Regions from separate parts of the Bradyrhizobium sp. NP1 genome, predicted to be linked through region 2. Evidence: riboswitches for the same ligand, from Rfam matches in the RefSeq annotation. Region 2 holds a riboswitch; the other holds the start of a gene.
What was found. A riboswitch is a leader RNA that binds a small molecule or an ion and turns the genes downstream of it on or off. The one in region 2 is predicted to bind cobalamin.
Positions count from the first base shown of each region.

Region 1: it holds a riboswitch for cobalamin, as region 2 does, so the genes downstream of both, QOU61_RS28380 (DUF1636 family protein) here and QOU61_RS20410 (TonB-dependent siderophore receptor) in region 2, are expected to answer to the same signal.

Region 1 covers NZ_CP127385.1:5,832,002-5,839,687, reverse strand. The annotation lists gene cobD (threonine-phosphate decarboxylase CobD) at 1-680, shown strand, start outside; gene QOU61_RS28390 (cobyric acid synthase) at 685-2,133, opposite strand; gene cobO (cob(I)yrinic acid a,c-diamide adenosyltransferase) at 2,154-2,810, opposite strand; cobalamin riboswitch at 2,848-3,066, shown strand; gene QOU61_RS28380 (DUF1636 family protein) at 3,154-3,528, shown strand; gene cobW (cobalamin biosynthesis protein CobW) at 3,525-4,589, shown strand; gene cobN (cobaltochelatase subunit CobN) at 4,589-7,686, shown strand, end outside.
Region 2 covers NZ_CP127385.1:4,238,814-4,246,499, forward strand. The annotation lists gene QOU61_RS20400 (ABC transporter ATP-binding protein/permease) at 1-1,047, opposite strand, end outside; gene fhuF (siderophore-iron reductase FhuF) at 1,044-1,802, opposite strand; gene QOU61_RS20410 (TonB-dependent siderophore receptor) at 1,824-4,109, opposite strand; cobalamin riboswitch at 4,358-4,559, opposite strand; gene QOU61_RS20415 (tetratricopeptide repeat protein) at 4,644-6,128, opposite strand; gene QOU61_RS20420 (hypothetical protein) at 6,127-6,312, shown strand; gene QOU61_RS20425 (DMT family transporter) at 6,358-7,257, opposite strand.

The DNA of each region.
Region 1 (7,686 bases), 1.6 Mb from region 2:
CGCCGACCTATGGCGAGTTCTCGCACGCGTTCTCGGTCGCCGGCTGGGACGTAGACGAGGTTTCCGATCTCGCCGCGCTCGCGGGCGCCGATCTTGCCGTTGTCGTCAATCCCAACAATCCCGATGGGCGGCGCCATGCGCCGGATGAATTGCTGGCGCTGGCTTCACGCGTCGGCCGGCTCGTGGTCGATGAGAGCTTTGCGGACCCGACGCCGGACTTGTCGCTGGCGCGCGAAGCCGGACGGCCCGGCCTCCTCGTCCTGCGTTCGTTCGGCAAGTTCTATGGGCTCGCTGGTTTGCGGCTTGGCTTCGTGCTCGGCAGCGCAGCCGATATCGCGTCGCTCTCGGCCATGGCCGGCCCGTGGCCGGTGTCGGGGCCGGCGATCGAGGTCGGCTGTCGCGCGCTGCTTGATCGCGGCTGGGCCGCGGCAACGACCGCTCGCCTGCAACGCGAATGCGTCAGGCTCGATACGATCGCGCTGTCGCGAGGGTGGGCGCTGGTCGGCGGCACGTCGCTGTTCCGCCTCTATCACACCGGTGATGCGGCCGCCGCGCAGGCTCAGCTTGCACGCGCACATATCTGGTCGCGGATCTTCGAGAAAAATCCGGCCTGGCTGCGGCTTGGCTTGCCGGGCAACGAGACCGAGTGGGAGCGCGTTGCCGCGGCGCTCGCAGCCTGATGGGTTAGCGGGCGAGGGCCAGGAGGCCTTCGACGTCGAGATGCGCCTCGACGTGATCGGCGAGCGCATCGAGCGCGCCTTCGACCTTGTCGCGAAAGTGCAGGTCGGATGCAGGAATCCCGAGCTGCGCCAGAAAGGCCTTGCGGAACGCATCCGAACCAAACAGCCCGTGCAGGTAGCTGCCATGCACGCGGCTATCGCCCGACATCGCGCCTTCCGGCGTGCCGTCGAGAATGGCAAAGGGCCGGGCGCGATCCGCCCCGTCGGTGCGTCCGATATGGATTTCATAGGCTTCGATTGGCAGCCGGGTCGGGGCGTGAACGGCCGCAACACGGGTCAGCGTCTTCTGCGGCGTCATGACAGTCGTCACATCGAGCAGGCCGAGGCCTTGCGTTTCGCCCGCCGGCCCTTCGATCCCTTCGGGATCGGCGACGCTGTGTCCCAGCATCTGGTAGCCGCCGCACAGGCCGAGCACATGGCCGCCGCGGCGATGATGGGCAATGAGATCGATGTCCCAGCCTTGTTTGCGCAGGAAGGCGAGATCGCCGCGCGTCGACTTCGTGCCCGGCAGGATGACCAGTTTCGCATCACCCGGGATCGCTTCGCCCGGCCGCACCATCACGAGGTCGACCTCGGGTTCGAGCTTGAGCGGATCGAGGTCGTCGAAATTCGCGATCCGCGACAGCGCCAGAAAAGCAATCCTGCATTTGCCGGGCTTGGTCGCGCCTGACAGCCCCAGCGCGTCCTCGGCCGGCAGCTCGGCGGCACGGGCGAAATACGGCAGCACGCCAAATCCGCGCCAGCCGGTGCGCGCTTCGATCGCCCGATAGCCGTCGTCGAACAGCGCCGGATCGCCGCGGAACTTGTTGATGATGAAGCCTTCGATCATCGCGGCGTCATCGGGGTCGATCACAGCCTTGATGCCGACGAGCTGCGCGATGACGCCGCCGCGATCGATGTCGCCGACCAGGATGACAGGCACATCCGCCTTGCGCGCAAAGCCCATATTGGCGATATCGGCCTTGCGCAGGTTGATTTCCGCGGCGCTGCCGGCGCCTTCGACGAGCACCAGGTCGGCGCGATCCTTCAGGCGCTGGAAGCTTTCCAGGACAGGCGCCATCAGCGACGGCTTCATGGCCGCATAGTCGCGCGCGCGCAGTGTCGCGACGCGGCGTCCCTGCACGATGACCTGCGAGCCGACATCGGTTTCGGGCTTCAGCAGCACCGGATTCATGTCGGTGTGCGGCTCGGCGCCTGCGGCGAGCGCCTGCAGCGCCTGGGCGCGCCCGATCTCGCCGCCGTCGACCGTGACCGCCGCGTTGTTCGACATGTTCTGCGGCTTGAACGGAAGCACGCTTTTGCCCCGGCGCGTCGCGGCGCGGGCAAGGCCGGCGACGACCAGCGACTTGCCGACATCGGAGCCTGCGCCCTGGATCATCAATGCGCGCGCCATCGCGAGCGTCGCCTTCCTGTTCAGAATTCGACGCCGGGCTGCGCCTTGATGCCGGAGCGGAACGGATGCTTCACCAGCGTCATCTCGGTGACGAGATCGGCCGCGTCGATCAGTTCCTGCTTGGCGTTGCGGCCGGTGAGGACGACATGCGTCATCGCCGGCTTTTCGTTCTTCAGGAATTCAACCACTTCGCTGACATCGAGGTAATCGTAGCGGAGCGCAATGTTGATCTCGTCGAGCACGACCATGCGCAAGGTGGGATCGGCGATCAATTGCTTGGCCTTTTCCCAACCGGCTCGGGCGGCCGCGATGTCGCGGGCGCGGTCCTGCGTTTCCCAGGTAAAACCTTCGCCCATGGCGTGGAACTGACACAGGTCGGCGAAATGTCCGGTCAAGAGGCGCCGCTCGCCGGTATCCCATGCTCCCTTGATGAACTGCACGACCGCGCACGGGAAGCCGTGCGCCACGCAGCGCAGGATCATGCCGAAGGCTGAGGAGGATTTTCCCTTTCCCGCGCCGGTGTGAACGATGATCAGTCCCTTTTCGCCGCTCTTGGTCGCCATCATGCGGTCGCGGGCGGCCTTTTTCTTCGCCATCCGTTCGGCGTGATGCGCGTCGAGCGACGTGTCGGAGACGAGCGTTCCTTCGTTCCCGGCGGTATCCGATTCGGAGACCATTGACGCTCCTTTGGCTTGACAAGTTCCGGCCCAGGGCAAATGGTGGGCCGACGTTGGTTCCTGTCCTACGACAGGCGAAGAGGGAATGCGATAGGGGTTGAGTCCTTCAATCTCAAGCCCGAAAAGCAGCCGCCCCCGCGACCGTGACCGGAGAGATGCCCTTGAAGCCACTGACCCCATGGGGTCGGGAAGGCGGGTGTCGAAGGGGAAACCCTGCTCCGCAAGCCGGGAGACCTGCCAGCGCAACGATCGAGACCGGCGGACGGGGTGTTCCGCGACGGGGAAGCGGATTCCTTTGGGTCCGCGTGCCTCATCGCCTCCGCCTGTTGTCAAAGGAAGGGCGATGACCGTCACGCTTCACGTCTGCATCACTTGCCGCGCCGGCGAAACGATTCCCGAAGGACAGCCCACGCCGGGCGCGCGCCTGCGCGACGCCATTGTCGAGGCCGGCGTGCCATCCGGCGTTCACCTGGTGCCGGTCGAATGCCTGTCCGCCTGCAGCCAGGGCTGCTCGGTCGCGCTCAGCGCGCCGGGCCGCTGGTCCTATGTCTATGGCCGCTTGTCTGCCGTCAACGCGCCTGACGTCGTCGCGGGTGCGGCGGCCTATGCGGCCGCGCCCGACGGCATCGTGCCCTGGCGCACGCGCCCCGAAATCTTCCGCAAGCAATCGCTTGCCCGCATCCCGCCCATACCTGCCCTGCCGGAGGCCGCCGAGTGAATTCCCTTGCCAAGGTTCCAGTGACCGTCATCACCGGCTTTCTCGGGTCGGGCAAGACCACGCTGATCCGTCATCTGATCGCCAATGCCAACGGCCGCAAGCTCGCGGTGCTCGTCAACGAGTTCGGCAGCGTCGGCGTCGACGGCGAGATTCTGAAATCCTGCGCCGATGCCGATTGCCCGGCCGAGAACATCATCGAGCTCGCCAATGGCTGCATCTGCTGCACGGTGGCCGACGATTTCATTCCGGCGATCGAGCAGCTCCTCTCGCGCCGCGTGAAGCCCGATCACATCCTGATCGAGACCTCGGGCCTTGCGCTGCCCAAGCCGTTGTTGAAGGCGTTCGACTGGCCGGACATCCGCTCACGCATCACGGTCGACGGCGTGATCGCGCTGGCCGACGCGGAGGCCGTGGCGGCGGGACGCTTTGCGCCCGATCCCGATGCGGTCGAAGCGCAGCGCGCGGCCGACGACAATCTCGATCACGAGACGCCGCTGTCCGAAGTGTTCGAGGATCAGATCGCATGCGCTGATATCGTGCTGCTCACCAAGACCGATCTGACGGACGAAGCCGGGCTCGAAGCGGCGAGAGCGGCGATCTCAGCGGAGATGCCGCGCGCGGTTCCGATGCTGCCCATCGTCGACGGCGCGATCGACACGCGGGTGATCCTCGGCCTTGAAGCCGCGGCGGAGGATGATCTCGCCGCACGCCCCTCGCATCACGACGGCGAGGAGGAGCATGAGCACGACGATTTCAATTCCGTGGTCGTCGAGCTTGGCGAGGTCGGCGATGTCGATGCGTTGGTCGGTGCCATTCAGCGCCTGGCGCGCGAGCAGAACGTGCTGCGCGCCAAAGGCTATATCGCTATCGCGGGCAAGCCGATGCGGCTGCTGGTGCAGGCGGTCGGCGAGCGCGTGCGGCATCAGTTCGACAAGCCCTGGGGCGCGCGGTCGCGGCGCTCAAGGCTGGTTCTGATCGGCGAGCGTGCCGATATCGATGCGCCGGAAATCAGGAGGGCGCTCGAGACGTCTGGATTTGCGATTGCGGGATTTGCCACCTGATGCATGTCGTCTTTCGCGAGAGCCGCGGGCTTGAGGAGACCGCGACGCCAAGGGATCTCGGCCAGGACCCGGCCGAGCTCGTGGCGCTCTCGTTTTCCGACAGCGATCTCGCCGTCTTTGCCGCCGGCTGGCGGCGCGGCCGAGCCAGTCTGCCCTCGCTGCGGCTCGCCAACCTCGCGGACCTCCGCCATCCGCTGTCGGTCGACACCTATATCGAGCGGACGTTGTCGCATGCGCGCGGCGTGCTGGTGCGCCTGATCGGCGGCGAGTCCTACTGGCAGTATGGTCTGGCCGCGCTGCATGAGCTCGCGAAACAACGCAACATCGCGCTGGCCGTGCTCCCTGCCGACGGCCGCGACGATTTTCGCCTCGACGCACTCTCGACGCTTCCGGTCTCGACGCTGCGCCGGCTGAAAGCGCTGTGCGACAAGGGCGGTGCCACGGCCGCGCAGGCCGCGATCGCGCAGCTCGCGCTGGCGGCGGGCCTTTATGCGGGACCGGTGATCGGCGAAATCGATATTCCCCAAACGGGTTTCTACGATCCGCAGCGGGGCGTGCTCGCCGCATTACCCGATTGCGGCGAACGCCCGTTCGCGCTCGTCACCTTCTACAGGTCGTATCTCGCCGCCGCCGACACCGGTCCGGTCGACGCGCTGATCAGGGCCTTGCGGCAAAGGGGCTTTGCCAGCCATGGCGCCTTCGTGCCGTCACTCAAGGCGCCCGGCGTCCCGGCATGGCTTGAGGACCATCTCGCACATCGTCCGCCTGCACTGATTGTCAATGCCACGGCATTTTCAGCGACCGGCGACGATGGGACGACGCCCTTCGACTTCACCGCCTGTCCGGTGTTCCAGGTGGCGCTGTCGACGGCCCGGCGCACGGATTGGGAAGAGTCTCTGCGCGGGCTCTCGCCGGCCGACCTCGCTATGCATGTGGTGTTGCCTGAAGTCGATGGGCGGCTGCTCGCCGGTGTCGTCAGCTTCAAATCGGCCGAAGCGCGTGACGCGGACCTGCAATTCGCCCGGCTGGCGCATCAGCCTGACGAGGAACGTGTCCAGGCCGCCGTCGAACGGATCGCGACGTGGCATCGGTTGGCGGACAAGCCCGCGTGCGACAAGACCGTCGCGATCGTGCTGTCGACCTATCCGGGACGGCCGCATCAGATCGCGCACGCGGTCGGGCTCGACGCGCTGGCTTCCGTCGAAGCCCTGATCTCCGATCTCGACGCCGCCGGTTTCGATGTCGGGCTGCGCGCGCAGTTGGATGAAGCCTTGCAGAAGGAGACGCTGACGTGGCGTCTTGCCGACTATCAGTCGGCGCTGGCGACGCTGCCGCAATCGCTGCAGGACGAACTTGCCGCCGCTTGGGGCGCGCCCGGGGATGATCCTGACTGCCGCGGCGGCCAGTTTCATTTCGCCGCGATCCGCAGCGGCCGGATCATCATCGCGCTGCAACCGGAACGCGGCGCGATCGGCGATCGCACCGCTGAGTATCATGATCTGTCGCGCACGCCGCGCCACGCCTATGTCGCGTTCTATCTGTGGCTCCGGCAGCAGGGTGTTGATGCCGTCGTCCATATGGGCGCGCATGGCACGCTCGAATGGCTGCCGGGTAAGTCGGTGGCGCTGTCGGCCTCATGCTGGCCGGACGCGCTGATCGGCGATCTGCCGGTGATCTATCCCTTCATCGTCAACGATCCCGGCGAGGCGGCGCAGGCCAAGCGGCGCATCGGCGCGGTCACGATCGGCCACCTGCCGCCGCCGCTGGTCAAGGCAGTGCTGCCGGAGGGCCTGCACCGGCTCGAGCGGCTGCTCGATGAATATTCCACGGCTGATGGTCTCGACCCGGCGCGGCGCACGCGCTTGATCGACGCGATCCGTGATGAAGCGCGCGCCGCGGGTCTCGACCATGATCTTGGCCTTGCCGCCGCGGCGGCGCCCGCCGAAGCCATCCCGCGCATCGACCGCTTCGTCTGCGATCTCAAGGAAAGCCAGTTCGGCGACGGCCTACATATTTTCGGTCGCGGCGAGTGCGGTGAGGCGGAGCGGGATGCGCTGCTTGCGGCGCTGGCTGGCAGGCGCGTGGCGCCGGGCCCCGCCGGCTCGCCGCATCGTGGGCGGCGCGACGTGCTGCCGACCGGACGCAATCTCTTCGCGGTCGATCCGCGCGCAGTGCCGACGCGCTCGGCGCACGGGCAGGGCATCAAGCTCGCCGAGGAACTGCTGCGCCGCCATCTGCAGGATCATGGCGACTGGCCGAAGGGCCTTGTCGTCGATCTCTGGGGCTCCGCGACGATGCGCACCGCCGGCGAGGATTTTGCGATGGCCTTGCAGCTCGCCGGCGTCACCCCACGCTGGGACGAGGCGTCCGGCCGCTCGACCGGGTTCGAGATCATTCCGCTCGCCGAGCTCGGACGGCCCCGCATCGACGTGACGTTGCGCGTCTCCGGCCTGTTCCGCGATGTCTTCATCGGCCTTGCCCAACTCTTCGAGGCGGCCGCCGAAGCGCTGTCCGAGCGCGACTGGGAAGGCGGGGACAATCCCTATTCCTGCCGCATCGCGCGCGTATTCGGTCCCGAGCCTGGTCACTATGGCGTTGGCATGGCCGGCATGCTCGATGTGTTCACTCCGGAATCGCGCGAGGCGGCCGGCGAGGCCTGGCTTGCGGCTTCGTCCTGGGCGCTCACGGCCGACGGCGGGATCGCGCCCGACCGCGCCGGCATCGAGGCACGGCTTACTGCGGCCGATGCTTTCATTCATGTGCAGGACCTGCCAGAGACGGATTTGCTGCTGGCCGCCGATTATGCCGCGCATGAAGCGGGGATCGCGGCGGCGGCGCGGAAACTCGGCGCGGGTGCGCTATCGCTCTATCACGTCGATGCCACGCGCGCGGATGCGCCGCAGGCGCGGTCGCTGACCGAAGAAATCGCGCGCGTCGTGCGGTCGCGCGCCGCCAACCCCGCCTGGATCGCCGGGATGATGCGGCACGGCTTTCGTGGCGCTGCCGAAATCACGGCAACGCTCGAGCACATGGCGGCCTTCGCGCATCTCGCCGGTGCGGTGCCGGCGCATCTCTTTGATCTTTATTTCGACGCGAC
Region 2 (7,686 bases):
GATCGCACGCTCGAATTGCGACAGGCGCTGAACCGTCGCTGCCAGTTCGGCGATTTTCAGGTAGGAGCTGATGAAATAGGAAAAGGCATCGCGGACCTCGTTGAAGGCGGAGCCCGACTGCATCAGCGCGCCGAGCTGCATGCTGCCGGCAAAGAACAGCGGCGACGCCACCAGGTAGGGAAAGTAGAGCGAGAAGTGTCGATAGGTCGTCGCGAACAGCAGAACGAATTGCTGCCAGCGCATCAGCCGGTGCCAGTTCTGCGCAATCTCCGAAAACAGCGCCAGCAATTGGTGCCGTTCGGAGGCCTCGCCCCGCAGCAGCGCGACGGCTTCCGAATTCTCCCGGACGCGCACCAGCGCAAAGCGAAAATCGGCCTCCCGCCGTTGCTGCTCGAAATCGGTCGGAATGAGGCGCCGGCCGATCCAGTGCGTGACGATGCTGCCGACCAGCGCGTAGAGCAGCGCGGCCCAAACCAGATAGCCCGGGACGGCGTATGCGTTTCCGAACAGCTGCAAGGGCACGAGGTTCGAAAGTGTCCACAGCACCGCAACGAAGGAGAACAGCCTCGCGATCGCGCCGATCAGACCGACGGCAAGCGAGAGTGCATCGTCGATGAATTGCCTGACGTCTTCGGCGATGCGCTGGTCGGGATTGTCGACATCACCGCCTGCGATCATCGCCCGGTAGTGCACCGGCCCGTTTAGCCACCTCTCGAGATAATGCGTCGTGAGCCAGCGGCGCCAGCGAATGGTCAGCCATTGCGTCAGATAGCGCTGGTACACGGTGGCCAGCACGAAGAACACGCCGATGCCGCAATAGACGCCGAACTGGGTCATGAAGCCGGCCCAGTCCCTGTCCTGCAGCGTCTGGAAGAAGGCGTTGCGCCAATAGTTGGTCGCAACGGCCGTGCCGACCAGGACGAGCTGGACGGCGATTGCGCCCGCCAGCAATGCGGTCGCGCTCCGGCGCTCCTCGGACCGGAAATAGGCGGCCGCGATGCGGGCGGCATCCCGAAAGGAACTCTGCAACGAAGGGATATCGTTCAAGGGATCGTTCTTTCCTGGCGAGAAGGAGCGCGTGCTTCCTCGATGGGACACGCCTTGCAGAAGCGGCGATCGGGCAGGAGATATTGCAGGCAGCAGACGCGCCGCCGGCGAACGGCCGCCCCGCCCTGCTCCGATGCGTAGTGGACCGCATCGAACAGGGGATTGGGCTCGCCGGGCCAGTCGGGCTCATCCAGGATGCGCTGCGCCTGCGCGAGCCGCTCCGATGGTCCCGACACCGCCTCGATCCGGCGCAGCATCGCTTCGAAGGTGTTGCCGACATTGCTCCAGAACACGCGGCGGGTGACGTCGGTCCGCGCGCACCACATCTCGATCAACGGCGCGAAATGGTCGAAGACGAGCGGCTTGAGGCGACGGAAGGGATCGGCGAGGCCCCATGTGTCCGTCGTCTCGCTGATCCTTATCGCGTCGATGCGCCCGTCCTCGGCGAGGATGAAGCGCGTTGCCGCGAGATCCACGCCGACGGACTGTCCGAGCAGGATATCGGCGAGCAGCACCGGCGGGATGAAGGCGTTGAGATACCATTTCATCCAGATCGAGTGGACGGCGCGCGGATCGAAGGCGTCAAACCGGCGTGCAAAGCGATCCTCGATCGCCTTGCGCATCGCGGTATCCAGAAGCTCGTCCGCCCCGACGGACCGGCGCTGATCCCGCTGCCCGACGAGGCGGCCGCCGAACGCGGCATAGCCGCCGACGGCAAGCCGGTCGATCGCGTCGCAAACCTCGTCCGGCGTCACGCGTTCCTCACCCTGCCAACATCACCAGCGGGCCCGCAGCGTCCCGATGATGTTGCGGCCGGGACCGTAGTAGCAGTTGAACTGATCGTCGCAGGAGCCGACGTAGCGGGTATCCATGAGGTTCTTGACGTTCAGCGCCACATCCCATTTCGCCAGCGTCGGCGACAGCGCGCCCAGCTCGTAGCGCGCCGTGAGGTCGTACAGGGTGAACGACGGCACAGGCAGGGTGTTGAGCGCATCGACCGCCTGATCGCCGACGAAGCGCACGCCGCCGCCCAGCGTCACCCCGCGCATAACGCCTTCGGCGAAGCGGTAGGTGGTCCACAGCGACGCCTGGTTCATGGGAATGCCGACCGGATGCTTGCCCACGCCGCCGATGGTGTTGGTCGCGATTACCTTCGCATCGAGATAGGTATAGGCCGCGCTGACGTTGAAGCCATAGAGCCGCGTCGTCTTCAGCTCGACCTCGCCGCCCTGGCTCCGTACGGAGCTCGTCTGCACCGCAAAGCCGGGATGCGAGAGGTCGTTCGTCAGCACGTCGTACTGCGTGATGTCGAAAACGGCCGCGGTCAGCAGCAGGTCGAGGCCGGGCGGCATGTACTTGATACCGACCTCCTTCTGGTCGCCGGTTACGGGAATGAAGGCACGACCGAAAAAGTCCGTTCCAGAGGTCGGCGTAAAGGTCTGCGAATAGCTCGCATAGGGCGCAACGCCGTTGCTGAAATTGTAGATCAGGCCGCCGTTGTAGGTGAGGCCATGATCGGGCTGCAGCGTCCATGGCGGGTTGGAGAGCACGCCGGTCGTCGTGTTGAGCGTGCGCGTCTTCTGGTCCTGCTCAAGGTTGTCATAACGCACACCGGCGAGGACCGACAGGCGGCCGATCTCGGTGCGGTCCTGGATGTAAGTGCCGAACTGGCGCTGATCCTGGTAGCGGTTCGTGGTGATGATCGGGGTCGGCACCGGCGTTCCGTAGGCCGGGCTATAGAAATTGAAGTTGGTGGCGGCCGCCGTGCCCGTCCCCTGGTAGTTGGGCACGGCCGAATAATCGACGCCGAACAGCACGTGATGGCGCAACATCCCGTTATCGAAATCCGCCTTGAGACGGTTGTCGATCTGATACATGTCGATCTGGAAGGTCTGGTTGGCGGCCATCCGCGCAGTGGTCGTGGTGCTTGCCGACGCCCTGCTCTGCACCTCGTTCAAATTGATGTCGATATTCTGGTAATAGAAGTTCTGCTGGAACGAGAAGACCTCGTTCATCTGGTGCTTGAACTCGTAGCCGATGCGGGCCTGCTGCACGGATGTGTCGTGAAAGCCGGGCTCGCCGAGGAAGAGATTGCGCGAGATGAACTGACCGGTCGGGCCCGGCACGACTGCCCCCTGATAGGGCAGCGGCTGCAGCACGGTGACGTGGGGATCGTACTGATAGGCCGCGAGGATCGTCAGGCTGGTGTCCTCGTTGCGCCAGGTGAAGGACGGCGCGAAATAGGCGCGCTCGTTCCGGGTGAAATCGATTTCGCCGTCGCCGAACCTGCCGACGCCGACCACGCGATAGAGCAGCGAACGATCCGACGTGACCGGACCGCCGACGTCGAACGCGCCTTCCATCGTGTTGCGCAGGCCGAACCGTAGCAGCGCCTCGCCGAACGCCTGGTCGGTGGGCCGCTTGCTGGTGATGTCCCAGAGGCCGCCGGGACTGCCCTGCCCGTACAGCGTCGCCGCCGGTCCCTTCAGCACGTCGATGCGCTCGAACCCATAAGGCTCCAGCCCGTAATTGTTGACGTTGAGCCTGAGCCCGTCGAGGAATTGCAGCGCCTGAAATCCCCGGATCGACACGAAGTCGCGCGTGAACTGGCCCTCGCGGAAATAGCTGCTGACGCCCGCGGTATATTGCAGCGCCTCGCGCACGCTCTGGGCGTCGCGGTCGGCGATCTCCTGTTGCGTCACCGTCGAGACCGAGCGCGGCAGCTGGAGAATGGGTGTTGCGACCTTGGCGCCGGCCGTGGTGGTTTGCGCGAAATAACCTTCAATGCCGTCACGTGGCAGGCTCGCGGCATTTTCGGCTGGCGCGATCGGCGCGGGATTGGCGTGCGAGCGTGCCGCCCTCGCCGTCCGCCGCGCCGCATTGCGCGGCCTTGCGCCGGGATCGGCCGCGGAACGCGGCGTGGCCTGCCCCGGCTGCACGACAACAGGCGGCAGCGTCGGATCGGGCCGGGCCTGCTGAGCTTCGGCCGACCCGCCCGCCGCGATCGCGCCGATCAGTGCGACCGCAACCGCGGTCCCAACCCGTGAAAAATCTCCACCCACACAACTTGAATGAATTCGCAACAAAACAACCCCCATCGCGCGAATGACGGTGAACACGCACGCCCCTATGGGCGCGCGCATCACCGCGCACGACGCCGGCACGGCCTACGGCAGCTCTTTCAATGGCAAAACCGAACGGACCCCACGGCAACGTGACACGTCACCGCGACAAACCCTCCACGAGAGCGCCCGAAGGTCTCTCAAGCTGAAGAGTTTCGCTTCGGCTCACCCCGTCCGATGCGTCTCGCCCGTGACCACGACTGACGGCAGGTCTCCTGGCTCGCGGGTCACCGCCTCGTGGTCGCCTTCCCAGATCCAAGGGGATCCAGTGGCCAATGACACGAGGCTCGCCGCTTACAGTTGCGGGGGCAGCTGCGGCGTTGGGAAAATTCCCGCACCGCATTCCCTTTTCATCTCGAAAAAACGAGAACCGTCGAGGATCACCCTAGGTTTGCGAAGCGCTCACTGTCAAGCAGCGCGACAGTCGCGCTTGTGCGCAGCACCTGGTGCTGTGGCGAAATGTCCCGTCGCCCGCTACTCCTTGGATGCGCTGGCTTCCTTCGGCGCCGCTGCCGCCTTCGCCTGCTCGGCATGCACGAGGTTTTCGCCGGCGACCTCGTTCTTGGCGTCGGCCAGCGTCGCGGCGCGAAACTCGGCGATGGCCTCGTCGAGCTTGCCCTCGTCGCGAAAGACCAGGCCGAGATTGTTGTGCGCCCAGCTATAGGTGGGATCGATCGAGATCGCCTCGCGGTATTCCGCGATCGCCGGATTGACGTCGCCGCCGGCACCGGCCTTGTCCTTGAGCACGTCGCCGACGCTGACATGCAGCGTCGCGACCTGCCTCTTGTCCTTGGTGCTTTCGAGCGCGGCGCGGTATTCGGCCAGCGCGCCGTCGAGATCGCGCTGCCTGCGTAGCGCCGCGGCGAGATTCCAGTGGGCGTGGACATATTTCGGATCGAGCAGCAGCGCCTTGTGGTATTCGGCGATCGCGGCGACAACCTCGTTGCGGCGCGCCAGCGCAATGCCAAGATTGTTGTAGGGCAGCGGATAGCGCGGATCGACCGCGATGGCCTGGCGATAGGCGTCGACGGCGCCGTCAAGGTTGCCGTGGGGGCCCGCCTTCTCGGCGAGCGCGACGCCGATATTGTTGTAGGCGGTGGCCGAGCGCGGATTGATGCCCAGCACGCGGCGGAACTGCACCATGGCGTCGTCGAACCGGCCCTGGCGCTGCAAGGCGAGGCCCAGCTGGTTGTGCGGCTGCGGATTGCTCCAGTTCAGGCTGATCGCCTTGCGGTACATGCCTTCGGCCTGCGCGAACTCGCCGCGATCGAGCAGGTCGTTGCCCTTGAGCATGTAGGCCCATTGCACGTTGACGTCGTTTTCCTCGAAGCGGGCGATGATGTCGTCGGCCCTCATCAGGCTCTGCTGCCGGTGATCGCGGAACAGCACGACCGCGTTCACGGAGGGCTTGATCGTTTCCATGATGGCGGGCGCGGCCTTCATCATCAGTTCGTCCGGATTGTCGGACTCGAATCCGCTGGAGAACACCTGCCTGCCGTCGACCCGCACGCGCAGTGCGTATTTTTCACGGAAAACCAGCTCGCCCGAGATCGCAGCGCCATTGCGGTAATGCAGCACGCTGCGGATCGAGGACACGATGGCGTTGAGCGACAGCCCGATGGTCGGCACGACGAAATCGGGCATCTCGTCGCGCGCATAGATGTTGAGGTCGAGGTTGGAGTTGAAGTTCGCCTTGTCGGAGAGCGCGATGCTGTTGTTGACGCTGCCATAGCCGTTGATCGCGTCGCGCAGGCGGTGGCTCGCCACTTCCGGCGTGTAGCCGGCCTCCGCCAGCGCGGCAGGCACCGAGATCGGCTCGATGGTGACGACGTCGCGGGCAAGATCCCGCACGATCAGCCCGCAGATCACGGCGGCAACCGCGATCCAGGTCAGCGCCAGCAGGTTGCTGATCGTGGCAAATTGCGCGATCCAGCCGAGCATCGCGACGAAGCGCGACATGAAATTCGACCACCGGGAAGCTGCTTCCGCCATCGCCGGTCTCCGCCGGTTGCAACGGGTTTATACTGCAATCCTAGAGCATGATCCGGAAAGTGTGCAGCGGTTTTCCGAAAAGATCATGCTCAATCAAAAATGCTCGGCGCCGCTGCGCGAGCTTACGGTAGCAGACACCCCTTGCGTGTGAAGCAGCCCACATCACCGCCGCGGAATTGAGCGGGAACCTCGGCCCTCAGCGGATCGCGAGCGCGACGCCGGCGAGCGTGAAGACCAGCGCGGCGATCTGGACCACGCCCAGCGGCTCGTGCAGCGTGACCGCGGAGGCCACGACGCCGATCACCGGCACCGCCATGGTGCCGATCGCGGCCACCGATGCCGGCAGCCGGGCGAGCGCCGCAAACCAGCTCACAAAGCAGATGCAGAACTGCACCACGACGGCATAGATCAGGAGCACCCAGCCGAGCGGGGTCACCGCGTTCCACTGCGGGTGCTCGATGATCGGCCCGATGATCGCAACCGGCAGGCAGCCGAGCCCGACCTGCCAGGCGGCGGCGGGAAGCGGCGACAGCTTGATCGGCAGCTTCTTGGAAAGCACCGTGCCGAACGCAAAGCCGATCGCCCCGCAAAGGGCCAGGATCGTGCCGGGCAGTTTCGCCTGGTTGGCCGAGATGCCGCTGCCGCCCATGATGACGGCAAGCCCGGTGAGGGCCATCAGGAGCGCGATGGTGCGCGCGAGCGTCGGCCGCTCGCCCAGCACAGGCCAGGCGATCAGCGCCGCCCAGACCGGCATGGTGTAGGCGATCAGCGCGGCCTCGCTCGCCGGCAGCCAGAGCAGCGCGAGCCCCACCAGCACCATCCAGGCGGTGACATTGAGGAGGGCCGCCAGCAGCAGCCGCGGCCAGACCTCGGCCGGCACCTTCAGGCTCTCGCCGCGCACGAGTGCCAGCAGCGCAAGCAGTGCGGCACCCGCAGCGCCCGTCCCGCCGCGCAGCGTCAGCGGCGGCACCTCGCCGATCAGAAACTTGGTGACGGGCCAGTTCAAGCCCCAGCCGATCGAGGTGATGGCGAGGAAGATCAGGCCGGCGGGCGCAAGCCGCGCCCGCTGCGACGGTGCCTTTGATGATTCTGTCATGAAGCCGGCAGTCGGGGTGGAATCAGGGGCACATTGCCGGGTCGTGGCGGCCTGCACCACGCACGCACCGGTATAGCAGCCCCCAGCATGCCCGTAGGCCTACGTGAGTCTCCCCGGCGCAAGGCGGAAACGGCGAATAAAAGCTGGCCTGTGAACAGCGGGGCGAAGCTCTGATCCACACCGCCGCGCGAATTTTTTCCGCTTCCGAATCTCTGAGGACTCACTGATACTTGAGCCCATCACAGGCGCGGCATTGCCCCCTGTTATCCCACCCTTTCCACCATATTTAGTGTTTGATTCAGAAACTCGTACTAGTTCTTGACGGGCGTAACGGAGATGTCCTAGCTTTCCCTCTGTTCGGCGCGAGTGTGTTTGGGTCCCGCCGGTCGCTCCCAAAAGGGTTCCAGATTAACCACTCCGCTGGCCGGA